Regions from separate parts of the Chryseoglobus sp. 28M-23 genome, predicted to be linked through region 1. Evidence: predicted binding sites of a transcription regulator. Region 1 holds the regulator's gene; each other region holds the start of a gene.
The links. The regulator LexA, encoded in region 1, represses DNA repair genes until DNA is damaged. The targets are predictions, from matches to a motif close to TCGAACANNTGTTCGA.

Region 1 (4,264 bases):
GGGAGCGCAGGGCGAGGCTCAGGGCGATCGGCCCCCAGCCGCACCCGAGGTCGAGCACGTGGCCGGTCGTGGGCGGGGGAGGCACGGAGGTGAGCAGCACGCGGGTGCCCGCATCGAGAGCGCGCGGGCTGAAGACGCCGCCGGCCGTGACCACCTCGACCTCGCGGTCGGCGAGCGTGACGCTGAGCGGAGAGAGCACGAGTTCGCCGCGCGGCTGATCGCTGAAGTAGTGGTCGGCCGCCATGACACCAGAATCTACCGAAGTAACGCGAGTACAGTGAGCGACGATGACCGAGACAGACCCGCAGAACCCGGCTTCCGAGGCCGGCGATACTTCCGCGCCGCGCGATGCGGGGGTGGATGCTGTGGCGCGCGTCCTGGCGAACGCCGACTCGCACGCCCGCTCGGTGACGCTGCACGGCGGCCGTGCCGCCGCCCTGCAGGTCGACAACGACTACGCGCACGACCGCGACGGCGACCAGTTCGACCGCGAGGACCGCGCGGCCCTGCGCCGCGTCGGCGGCCTCTCCACCGAGCTCGAAGACGTCACCGAGGTCGAGTACCGGCAGCTGCGGCTCGAGAACGTCATCCTCATCGGCATCTACGCGCAGGGCGCCCTCGACGAGGCCGAGAACTCGTTGCGCGAGCTCGCCGCCCTCGCCGAGACCGCGGGCGCCGTCGTGCTCGACGGCCTGCTGCAGCGCCGACCGAACCCCGACCCGAGCACCTACCTCGGCAAGGGCAAGGCCGCCGAGCTCGGCCTCATCGTCAAGGAGCTCGGCGCCGACACCGTCATCGCCGACACCGAGCTCGCCCCCAGTCAGCGGCGCGCCCTCGAAGACGTCGTGAAGGTCAAGGTCATCGACCGCACCGCCGTCATCCTCGACATCTTCAGCCAGCACGCCAAGAGCCGCGAGGGCAAGGCGCAGGTCGAGCTCGCGCAGCTCGAGTACCTGCTGCCGCGCCTGCGCGGCTGGGGCGAGTCGATGTCGCGCCAGGCCGGTGGCCAGGTCGGCGGCGCCGGGGCCGGCATGGGTAGCCGTGGCCCGGGTGAGACGAAGATCGAGCTCGACCGCCGCCGCATCCACACACGCATGTCGAAGCTGCGCCGCCAGATCAAGGGCTTCGCGCCCGCTCGTGCCGCCAAGCGCGCCAACCGCGACCGCTTCGCGGTGCCGAGCGTCGCGATCGCCGGGTACACGAACGCCGGCAAGTCGAGCCTGCTCAACCGCCTCACGCGCGCGGGCGTGCTCGTCGAGAACGCGCTCTTCGCCACCCTCGACCCGACCGTGCGCAAGACGACGACGCCCGAGGGCCGCCCCTACACGCTCGCCGACACGGTCGGCTTCGTGCGCAACCTGCCGCACCAGCTCGTCGAGGCCTTCCGCTCGACGCTCGAGGAGGTCGCCGACAGCGACGTCATCGTGCACGTCATCGACGGCGCCCACCCAGACCCCGCTGCGCAGCTCGCGACTGTACGGGACGTCATCGGTGAGGTGGATGCGCGCCATCTTCCCGAGATCGTCGCCATCAACAAGAGCGACCTCCTGGACGACGACGCGCGCCTCCTGCTGCGTGGCCTCGTGCCCGGCGCGGTCTTCGTCTCCGCCAAGACGGGGGAGGGGGTCGACGAGCTGCGCGCGCGCATCGCCGAGACCCTGCCCGACCCCGAGGTCGAGGTGACCGCGGTCGTGCCGTACGACCGGGGCGACCTCGTCTCGCTCGTGCACGAGCGCGGCCGTGTGCTCGAGACTTCCTACGAGGAGGAGGGCACGCGCGTGCACGCCCTCGTGAACTCGGGTCTGGCGGCGCAGCTCGAGCCGTTCACGACGACCGCGGCACCGACCGCGACGGCGGGAGCCCGCTAGACCTTCCGCATCACGCTGACGACCTTGCCGAGGATCGTCGCGTGGTCGCCGAGGATCGGCTCGAAGGCCGAGTTGCGGGGTAGCAACCAGGTGTGGCCGTCGCGCTGCTTGAAGACCTTCACGGTCGCCTCGTTGTCGAGCATGGCGGCGACGATCTCGCCGTTCTCGGCGGTGTTCTGCTGGCGCACGACGACCCAGTCGCCGTCGCAGATGGCGGCGTCGATCATCGAGTCGCCGACGACGGTGAGCATGAAGAGCTCGCCCTTGCCGACGAGCTGGCGGGGGAGCGGCACGACCTCCTCCACCATCTGATCGGCGGTGATCGGGATGCCCGCGGCGATGCGCCCGACGAGGGGCACCATGGCGGCGTCGCCGACGGAGGGGCTCGTCGAGACCGGGGTGTCGATCGTGATGGTCGTGTCGGGCTCGAGGTCGATGAGCACTTCGAGGGCGCGCGGCCGGTTCGGGTCGCGGCGCAGGTAGCCGCTGAGCTCGAGCTGACCGAGCTGGTGGGCGACGCTCGAGAGCGAGGAGAGCCCGACGGCCTCGCCGATCTCGCGCATGCTCGGCGGGTAGCCCCGGCTCGCGACCGAGGACTGGATGAACCCGAGGATGGCGCGCTGCTTGTCGCTCAGCGTCGTGCGGCGGCGCGTGCCGGGCGCGGCGGCGCTCGGTGCCGTGCTGATGTCGACGGTCTCGTCGGCCATGGGGTTCTCCCTCGTCTCGTGTCGAGTGCCCGCCGTCACTGCCGGTGTGACCAATGTCGGTGGTCTGCCGTTGACTGCACTCGAACCCTCGAAACTCTATCCACGAGTGGGGTGCAACTCAAACATCTGTTCGAGTGTGTCGCCCGATTCGTGGAGAAAAAGGGCCGGGGGCTTGAAAGTGTGTTCGATCGAAGGTATGTTCGGAACACAGGTTCGTGCCCGCGTCTCCCGGCCGAGATCGGGTACCTGCCCCGGCAGCTCCCCCGCTGCCGGGGCACCTGCACCCCCCACCAGGCCCAGTTGTCAGCCAGGCCCACTTGTCAGAAGGAGAACGGCGATGAGCTCCATCACTTACGGCACCGGCACCTACGACGGTGGCTTCGCGCTCCCGGTTGCGCGCACCCGCCTGCGTCTCACGCGCCGCGGCCGCGCGGTCATCGCCGTGCTCGTCTCGCTGCCTCTCGTCATCGCGCTCGTCATGCTCGCCCTCAACGGTGGGGGAGCGACGGCGACCTCAGGGCTCGAGCAGTCGACGACGGTGACCGTCCAGGCGGGCCAGTCGCTGTGGTCTCTCGCCGGCACTCTCGCCCCCGAGGCGAACCCTGCCGACGTCGTCGCCGACATCCTCGCGATCAACGGCCTCGACTCCGCGAGCGTCCAGCCCGGCCAGGTGCTCATCGTTCCCGAGCGCTACGCGGGCTGAGGCTCCGACCGCGGGCCGAGCCCCGCTCACGCCCGTCTACGATGGGCGAGTGACGAGCCTCGACGACCTTCCGATCCGCGACGACCTGCGCGGGCAGTCCCCCTACGGAGCCCCGCAGAAGCCCGTGCGCATCGCTCTCAACGTCAATGAGAACACGCACCCGATTCCCGAGGTCGTCGTCGCGCACGTGACCGCCGCGGTCGAGCACGCGCTGCGCACCGTCAACCGGTACCCCGACCGCGAGTTCACGACGCTGCGCGAGCACCTGGCCGCCTACCTGGGCGAGGGCGTTGAACGAGAGCAGGTCTGGGCCGCGAACGGCTCCAACGAGGTCATCCAGCAGCTCCTGCAGGCCTTCGGCGGCCCGGGACGCCGCGTGCTCGGCTTCCCGCCCACCTACTCGATGCACTCGATCATCGCGTCGAGCACGGGCACCGAGTGGGTCACGGCGGAGCGCGACGACGAGTTCCGCCTGAGCCCCGCCACCGCCGTCGCGGCCGTCGAACGGCTCGACCCCGACATCGTCTTCCTCTGCACCCCCAACAACCCGACGGGCACGCCCATCGGCCTCGACACGATCGAGGCGGTCTGCGCCGTCGCGCGCGGCATCGTGATCGTCGACGAGGCCTACGCCGAGTTCCTGCCCGAAGGCGAGCCGAGCGCGCTGAGCCTGCTGCCGGGCCGCCCGCGCCTCGTCGTCTCCCGCACCATGAGCAAGGCGTTCGCCTTCGCGGGCGCCCGCCTGGGCTACCTCGCCGCCGATCCCGCCGTCGTGGATGCTCTGCGCCTCGTCCGCCTGCCCTACCACCTCTCCGCGCTCACGCAGGCGGCCGCAGTGGCGGCGCTGCAGCACGCACCGCTCATGCTCGAGACGGTGGACGCGATCCGAGCCCAGCGCGATCGGCTCGTCGTCGAGCTCGCCGCGCTCGGCTACGCGCCCTACGCGAGCGGCGCGAACTTCGTGCTGTTCGGGGGAGTCGACGACC
Region 2 (4,264 bases), 230 kb from region 1:
CCACTGCCATGATGAGGAGGTCCATGGTGAGGGAGCCCACGGCTGGGCCGTTCGCGAACCAGTCGCCGAGGAAGTCTGTGCGTTGCACGATGGCCTGGATGTTGTACGTCCAGGTGCCGATGAGCCCCACGACGGCGAGGATGAGGAACACGATGGCAGGAGCATTCCAGTGACGAGTCATGACACCATGATCGCCCCCTTCGGGCTGCTACTCGACGTCGACGGCCCCATCGCGAGCCCCGAGTCGCGTCGCATCGCCCTCGACTCGATCGTGGACGACCTGCTGACCCTTGCGTCAGCGGGCATCCCGATCGCGTTCATCACGGGCCGCAGCGACGCGTTCATGCGCGAGCAGGTGGTCGCACGACTCGTCGACGGTGGGCTGGATGCTCGATCTCACGTCTTCGGCGTGTTCGAGAAGGGCGGCTGCTGGGCGAGCATTGGCGCGACGGGGCTGGGTGAGCTCGAGATCGACCGAGACCTCGCCGTGCCCGAGTCGGTGCGCGAGGCGGTCGAAGGCCTCGCGCGCCAGCAGTACGCCGACACGATGTTCGTCGACGAGGGCAAGCACGTCATGATCTCCCTCGAAGCGCGCACCGACGTCTCCCCCGCCGCCTACCAAGCCGCCCAGGCGCGCTACGAGGCGGAGGTCTACGAGCGTCTCGTCGGCTCGGGCCTCGGGCTGCGCTATCGAGACCGCGAGGCGCACGACGGTCTTGGCCGCGTGCCGTGGCGCATCGACTCGACGATCATCTCGACCGACGTCGAGTCGGTGCTGCTCGACAAGAATCGCGGGGCGGATCGCGCGCTCGACTGGTTCGCCGCGCGCGGGGTGACCGCGCAGCGCTGGTGGTCGGTCGGCGACTCGCGCTCCGACTACCGCATGGCGGACGCGGTGCACGCGCGCGGCATCCCCGTGGCGCACCTCGACGTGCGGCCGGCCGACGGCGTGCTCGGCAAGCAGTACGACGTCGTCGTCGAGGGCGACCTCGTGCACGACCACGCGGGGGCGGCGTTCTTGCGTCGCCGCGTCGCCGAGCTGCCGTGACCGCCTCGCGCACTCCCCCGCTCGAGACGGTGCGCGCGTTGCAGGCGGCGCTCGCGGAGGCGGGGGTGCCCTCCGTCGTCGGGGGCTCCGGGCTTCTCGCCGCCCTCGAGCTGGTGGACGAGGCGAGGGACTGGGATCTCGTGCTGCCGGCGGGCAGCGTCGAGGCCGTCGAGCGGGTGCTCGCGGCGCTCGGGCTCGAGGCGACGCGGGCTGCGGACGAGCATCCGCTCTATGCCACCGAGGCGATGTTCACGGTCGACGCGGGCGATCACACGATCGACGTGCTCGTGGGCTTCGCCCTGCGCACTCCTGACGGGGTCGTCGCGATTCCGGCCAGGGCGGGCGGTACGTGGCGGGGTCTCGTGATGGCGCGCGCCGACGACTGGGTGGTCGCCTACCGCGCCATGGGTCGGGATGCTCGCGCAGAGTTGCTCGAGGGCGCAAGCCCGGGTGGGCTCAGCGCTGGCGCGCATCCTCCACGAGGTAGCGCGCCACCTTCGTCGTGAGGCGCGGGTAGGCCTGCCGCACGGCCACAACAGCGTCCTCGGGATCCGTCTTGGGGTCGATGCGCCGCTCGCGCAGCACCTTCGCGGCCCACTCCCGCGCGGAGGGCGGAGCGCCCATCGTCGTCGAGCGGTCGTCGAAGAGCTTCTGCAGCCGCACGCTCGGGTCTTCGCGATCGCCGAAGATCTTCGCGGCCAGTTCGCTCTGCATCGGGTGGCTTCCTCTCCCTCGCCGGTGCGGTCGTCACCTTCCATCCTGGCCTCGAGCGTGCTTCCCCGCGGTGACCTGCCAGCAACCTCGGAGGCTCGCGCGACACGCCGCTCGAGTGTCGGTGGCAGTTGCCATATTCGAATGTATGTTCGATCATGGAGAGATGCCCGCTCTTGCGCTCTCTGTTGTTGAGGAGCCCCCCGTCGACGACCCCGTCGACGGTACGGGTGCGGCGCGGGTTGAGACGGTCGACACCGTGCAGGCGTTGCAGGCCCGCATCGACTCCCTGCAGCGCACGCGCCTCGACACTCGTCTGCTGCCCACGCACGAGGCCCTCGCCGACCTGCTGCCCGCGGGAGGGCTGCAGGAGGGCGCCGTCTACACGCTGAGCCCCTCGAGCGCCCTCACGATGGCGCTGCTCGCGGGCCCGTCGGCGGCAGGGGCCTGGTGCGGTGTCGTGGGTATGCCCGAGTTCGGCATCGAGGCGGCCGAGGCCATGGGCATCGACCTCGATCGACTCGTGCTCGTGCCGCACCCCGGCGACCAGTGGCTCACCGTGACCGCGGCGATCGCCGACGCCCTCAGTGTCATCGTCGTGCGGCCCGGGCGTGCGGCGAGCGACGGCGCGATCGCGAAGCTCGCGGGGCGCGTGCGCGAGCGCGGCTCCACGCTGCTCGTGGCCGGTGCCTGGCCCCAAGCCGAAGCCATGATCAGCATCACCGAGAGCCGCTGGTCGGGTCTCGGCGACGGCCACGGCTACCTGAGCGAGCGCGAGGTCACGATCACCGTGAGCTCGCGGCGCAGCCCGCGCCCTCGCAGCGGGCGACTGCTGCTGCCCGATGGTGAGCTGGGCATCCGGCGTCTGGACCGATCTGACGCAGCCCAGCGCGGGGGCGCCGACGAGCACGGTGATGCGACGCAGCGGGCGCACGAGCGCTGGAGCACGCCCGCCCGCAGGGCCGGCTGATGACCCGCACGATCGTAGCGTGGGTACCAGACTGGCCGATCCTCGCCGCCGTGCGAGAGGGGCTCGTGACGGCGGAGCAGGCCGTCGCAGTCGTGCAGCAGAACCGCATCCGCGCGTGCTCGTCGACGGCGCGCGCGCAGGGCGTGCGGGCGGGGCAGCGCCGCCGCGAAGCCCAGTCGTTGTGCACCGAGCTGCGCATCCTGCCCGCCGATGACGACCGCGACCACCGCCTGTTCTCCCCCCTCGTCGACGTCATCGAATCCCTCGTCGCGGGCGTGCAGGTCGTACGGCCAGGCCTGCTCGCCCTCGCCTCCCGAGGGCCCGCCCGCTACTACGGCAGCGAGAAGGCCGCCGCCCTCGCCCTGCGCGGCGCCCTCCTCGCCGAGGGGGTGCCGGATGCCCGGCTCGGCCTCGCCGACGGACCCTTCGCCGCCGAACTCGCCGCCCGCAGCACCGCGCCTGAATCCACGACGCCAGGGCAGAGCGTGCGCATCGTGCCCCGCGACGCCGCGGCCGCCTTCCTCGCGCCCTTCCCCGTCACGACGCTCGGCGACCCCGACCTCGCCACCCTCCTCGGGCGGCTCGGGGTGCGCACGCTCGGCGACTTCGCCGCGTTGCCCGCCGAGGCCGTGCGCGACCGCTTCGGCGCGGCGGGATCCCACCGGCACGCGCTCGCGGGCGCCGCCGATGCCACTCCGCTGAGGCCCCGTACTCCCCCGCCCGACCTCGAGCGCACGCTCGAGCTCGAGCCGCCCCTCGACCGCGTCGACCAGCTCGCCTTCGCCGTGCGGCAGATCGCCGACGATCTCGTCGAATCCCTCGTCGCACGCCTGCTCGTCGCCACGGCCATTCGCATCGGGTTCCGCGACGAGCACGGCGTCGAGAGCGAGCGCGCGTGGCTGCACCCCCGCTCCTTCCGGGCGAGCGAGATCGTCGACCGCGTGCGCTGGCAGCTCAGCGGTGAGACGCGCACCCTCGGCGCGCGTGCCAACAGTGATCGCGGGCCGGGGCTGCGCTCGGCCATCACGCGCGTCACGATCGTGCCCGAGAGCGTCGACGCGCTCGCCCACCACGAACCCGGGCTGTGGGGGGCCGCGCCCGATGAGCGCGTGCACCACGCCCTCTCGCGTGTGCAGAGCCTGCTCGGGCACGAGGCCGTGCTCACCGCCCAGCGCACGGGCGGCCGCACGCTCGCCGAACGAGGCGCCCTCGTGCCCTGGGGCGACCGGCTCGTGAGCCCCCGCCCCGTGGATCGACCCTGGCCCGGCGCCCTGCCCCAGCCGACCCCCGGCACCGTATTCCCCTCGCGGCATGCTGTGATGGTGCTCGATGCGTCCGGCGCCCCGGTGCACGTCGACGAGAGGATGCGGCTCAGCGCTGCCCCCGCGGGCTTCGCCCCGAGTGCGGGCGGCGCGGCGCGGCCCGTGACCTCGTGGGCGGGGCCGTGGCCGCTCGAGGAGCGCTGGTGGGACATCCCGCGGCGGCGCCTGCTGCACCGCCTGCAGGTCGTGGACTCCGCGGGGGTCGCGTGGCTG
Region 3 (4,264 bases), 490 kb from region 1:
TGCGCGGAGGTCTTCGCTCCAGCGCCGCACACGACGGAGGCGGTCGAGCGCGCGGCGGCCGAGATCGCGACGACGGTCGCCCATGGGCTCGACGTGACGGGTGTGCTCGCGGTCGAGCTGTTCGAGACGACGAACGGGCGCGTGCTCGTCAACGAGCTGGCGATGCGCCCCCACAACAGCGGGCACTTCTCCATCGAAGGGTCGGTGACGAGTCAGTTCGAGCAGCATGTTCGCGCGGTGCTCGACTGGCCGCTCGGTGAGACCGAGATGCGCGCTCCGGCGACGGTCATGATCAACGTGTTCGGGGCCCTGCCCGAGCACCAGATCGTGGCCTCGCTCGCGCACCAGCCGAGCGTGAAGGTGCACGCCTACGGCAAGGGGCCGCGGGCAGGTCGCAAGGCGGGCCATGTGACGGCGCTCGGGGACGACCTCGACGAGACGGTGTACCGGGCGAGGGCGGCGGCCGCTCACTTCGAGTTCCGAGAGGCCTAGCCGCGAGTTCTCAGCCCGAGGCCCGAGCCCTCAGCCCTGAGCCCGTAGCTCTGAGCCCTGAGCCCTGAGCCCTGAGCCCGTAGCTCTGAGCCCTGAGCCCTGAGCTCTGAGCCCTGAGCCCTGAGCCCTGAGCCCTGAGCCCTGAGCCCTGAGCCCTGAGCCCTGAGCCCTGAGCTCTCAGCTCTCAGCCGTGAGCCCTCATCCCTCAGTTCCAGCCCCGAGTGCGCTGCACCACCGTCACCTGCGCGCCCCTTCCAGCGTGCTTGCGTCACGCGGCGCGTGCGGGCTTCGGGTGGAGTGCTCGGCGAAGCGGCTCGCTGCGGCTGGGCATGTCGAGCGGGGTCTGCTGAACTCCGTGGGAGGGCGGTGGTATCGCTTCGTACTGGTCGCCCGGTGGTTCATCGGGCCGCGCGGCACGACGTCGAATGCGCCACCCATTGTTGTGCACGAGCAGGTGATGGTGGCGACAGAGCAGGATTCCGTCGGCGACGTCGGTGCGACCGCCGTGCGTCGCCCACGGGTCGATGTGGTGCGCCTCCGTCCACGACGGCGGCCGCTCGCAGCCGACCCATCGACAGCCGCCGTCTCGCGCGGCGAGGGCCTTGCGCTGTCGGATCGTGAAGTGGCGTCGAGTGCGGCCGACGTCGAGCGGCTGGCCGGTGCCGGAGATCAGGATTGGAGTGTGCGTGCCCGTGCAGAGCATGCGCTCCACGGTGGGGAGCGAGAGCGGTGCCGTCTGCCCCTCGACGGTCGCGGTGCCCGAACCGTTGCGGAGGTCGTTGGCGGTGACGAGCACGCGCACGGACGGGGCGCCCGTGCCGAGCAGCTGCGAGGAGTCGGCGTCGGCGCCGGCGACGAGGAGGGCGAGGACCGCGTCGGAGGCGTACTGCTCGGGCGTGCGCTCGTCGTCGAGCATGCGTTGGGCGACGGCGGCGTCGCGCTCGCCCACGAAGGTGGGGCCGCCCCGGCGGGGCGAGGTGGCGCGGTCGAAGAGGTCTGCGACGACGGCTGCCGACTCCGGGTCGAGCAACCACGTGGCGCGGCTCATGCCATCGGGCAGCCGGTGCAGACGCAGCGAGCGCGCCGAGCGCCGTTCGGCCTCGCGCTCGGCGACGCCCTCGGCGTCGAGCTCGTCACGCAAGCCGCGCGCACGACGGTAGAGACGATCGGTGTCGAGGTCGGGAGCTTCGGCCAAGAGCGCTTCCACTGCGCCGCGCAGCACCTGGGTCGTGACGGTCGCGGTCGGCTCGCCGAGGCCTGACCGGATCGCCTGGAGAGCCCCGATCGACAGTGCGCCGCGCCGCACAGGCTCGACGAGCCTCTGCGCCCACTCGGGGACGGCGGGTAGCCCGGCGGGTAGCTCGAGCGCACCCGGGCTTTCCGCCGCCGACGCGCCACCTGCACCCGCCTCCGCGGCTTCCGCCCCGACGAGCATGACCCCGGCTTGCACGACGTCGCGTGCTTCGCGTCGACTACTGCCGGTCGCGACCCGCACGAGCTCGTCGGCGGTGCGGTGCCCGCGCCGCTGCGCGAGCCCGGAGTGTGCAAGCGACGGCGCCGAGCGCCTCGCGGCCTCGCCTGCGAGGAGGGAGAGTCGGGCATCCAGCAGGCGGCGCACGCCGGACGCCTCCGAGAGTGTCGTGAGGAGTTCCTCATCGGAGAGCGAGGTGAGTGGCGCGACCGAATCCGGCGTCGACTCCAGCGACGCACGGGCCGCGGCGAACGCGGCGGCGAGGGATGCGGTCATGGGGCTACTCTCCCACATTCGAACGTGTATTCGACAGGGGGTCGCGTCGATCTTGGGACAACTTCTCGGCCGCTGCGCCTGGGGAGGAGCGGTGCGATCGATCGCGCCTCGGCATGAGGCCCAACCCACGGCACAGCCCGTTACCCGACCGGCCGCGCCCGACCAGACCCGCCTCGCCGCGCACGCCACGCCGCCGCGCGCCACGCCTACCCGTGCCCGCCCCGCACCTACGATTGACCCGTGACCACGCCAGACCCCGCCACGCCCACCGCACGAGAGACCCCGCGCGTCGCCGTCGTCATGGGCTCCGACTCCGACTGGCCGGTCATGGAGCCCGCGGTGGAGGCCCTCGAGCAGTTCGGCATCGGCTTCGAGGTGCACGTGCTGAGCGCGCACCGCACCCCCGACGCGATGATCGCGTACGGGCGCGCGGCCGCCGGGAAGGGCATCCGGGTCATCATCGCGGGCGCGGGCGGCGCCGCCCACCTGCCGGGCATGATCGCGAGCGTGACGACGCTGCCGGTGATCGGCGTGCCCGTTCCTCTGAAGACCCTCGATGGCCTCGACAGCCTGCTGAGCATCGTGCAGATGCCGGCGGGCATCCCGGTGGCGACGGTGTCGATCGGCGGCGGCCGCAATGCGGGCATTCTGGCGGCCCGCATCATCGGATCCCACGACCCGCGCGTGGCGGAGGCGATCGCCGCGTTCGCCCGCGACCTCGAGAGCACGGTCGGCGCGAAGAACGAGGCGCTGAAGAGCACGGTAGCCAACCGCGCGCCCAGCACCCCCGCACCCAGCACCCTGGCCCCCTAGGCGCGCCCGCCCCGTGACGCTCACCTCCCCGCTCCGGCATCCAGACACCCGGGATGCTGCGCTCATGACCCGCCGCGCCTGGTGGCTGCTCGGCCTGAACCTGCTGATCCCGGGCACGGCCCAGCTGCTCGCGGGCAGCCGCCGCTGGGGTCGATTCGCGGTGGGGTCGACGTTCACGCTGTGGGCGGTGGCGCTCGCCGCGGGCATCCTGTTCGTCGCCGCCCGGCCGGTGGCGCTCACGATCGCGACGAACGTGATCGTGCTCTGGCTCGCGCAGGCGGCGCTCGTCTTCTACGCGCTGCTGTGGCTGGTGACGACTCTGAACGCGTTCACGCTGCTGCGTCTGGTACGCACGGCTCCGGCGGCGCGCGGCTGGCTGGCGGCGCTGACGGCGGTGACGATCGTGGTGGCGACGGGCGGGGCGGCCTACGCCGCGTATCTGACGGGCGTGGGTCGGGATGCTCTGGGCGCCGTCTTCGCGGGCGGCGGCATCGTCGAGCCGATCGACGGGCGGTACACGGTGCTGCTGCTCGGCGGCGATGCGGGCCCGGACCGTCTGGGCCTGCGGCCCGACAGCATCACGCTGGCGAGCATCGACGCGTCGAGCGGCGCTGTGTCGCTCATCGGTATTCCGCGCAACCTGTACAACGCGCCGGTTCCCCCGGAGTCGCCGCTGTACGAGGCGTGGCCGAACGGCTTCGACTGCGGCGACGACTGCTTGATCAGCTACCTGTACCCGTGGGCGGAGGAGCGCCCCGAGCTCTATCCGACGGCGGCGGCGACCGGGTCGAGCCCGGGTATCGAGGCGATGCGCGACGCCGTGGAGGGCGTCACGGGGCTGACCGTGCAGTTCACGGTGCTCATCGACATGGCGGGGTTCGAGGATCTCATCGATGCGCTCGGCGGCGTCGTCATCGACGTGGAGGAGCCGATCACGCTCGGCATCAACGGCGGCCCCGTGGTGGGGGAGATCGCGGCGGGCGAGCAGCGTATGGATGGCGAGACGGCGCTCTGGTACGCGCGCAGCCGTTACAACCTCACCGACTTCGACCGCATGGAGCATCAGCGCGACGTGCAGGAGGCGATGCTGCGCCAGCTGGACCCGGCGACGGTGCTCACGCGGTTCGAGTCGATCGCCGGTGCGAGCAGCGACCTGGTGCGCACCGATGTTCCGCAGTCGATGATCGGCGTGTTCACCGACCTCGCGGTGCG

Region 2: the regulator LexA is predicted to act here: its motif matches at 1,900-1,915, upstream of imuA' (DnaE2-dependent mutagenesis accessory factor ImuA').
Region 3: the regulator LexA is predicted to act here: its motif matches at 2,258-2,273, upstream of IE160_RS10060 (HNH endonuclease signature motif containing protein).

Annotation. Positions count from the first base shown of each region.
Region 1 covers NZ_CP061846.1:1,578,685-1,582,948, reverse strand. Annotated here, with positions in the region: gene IE160_RS07730 (class I SAM-dependent methyltransferase) at 1-244, opposite strand, end outside; gene hflX (GTPase HflX) at 288-1,868, shown strand; gene lexA (transcriptional repressor LexA) at 1,865-2,575, opposite strand; gene IE160_RS07715 (LysM peptidoglycan-binding domain-containing protein) at 2,913-3,278, shown strand; gene IE160_RS07710 (histidinol-phosphate transaminase) at 3,328-4,264, shown strand, end outside.
Region 2 covers NZ_CP061846.1:1,351,612-1,355,875, reverse strand. Annotated here, with positions in the region: gene IE160_RS06560 (DUF2834 domain-containing protein) at 1-181, opposite strand, end outside; gene IE160_RS06555 (hypothetical protein) at 170-1,048, shown strand; gene IE160_RS06550 (hypothetical protein) at 1,045-1,554, shown strand; gene IE160_RS06545 (hypothetical protein) at 1,505-1,762, opposite strand; gene imuA' (DnaE2-dependent mutagenesis accessory factor ImuA') at 1,926-2,729, shown strand; gene IE160_RS06535 (DNA polymerase Y family protein) at 2,729-4,264, shown strand, end outside.
Region 3 covers NZ_CP061846.1:2,069,624-2,073,887, reverse strand. Annotated here, with positions in the region: gene IE160_RS10065 (5-(carboxyamino)imidazole ribonucleotide synthase) at 1-492, shown strand, start outside; gene IE160_RS10060 (HNH endonuclease signature motif containing protein) at 761-2,239, opposite strand; gene purE (5-(carboxyamino)imidazole ribonucleotide mutase) at 2,540-3,052, shown strand; gene IE160_RS10050 (LCP family protein) at 3,066-4,264, shown strand, end outside.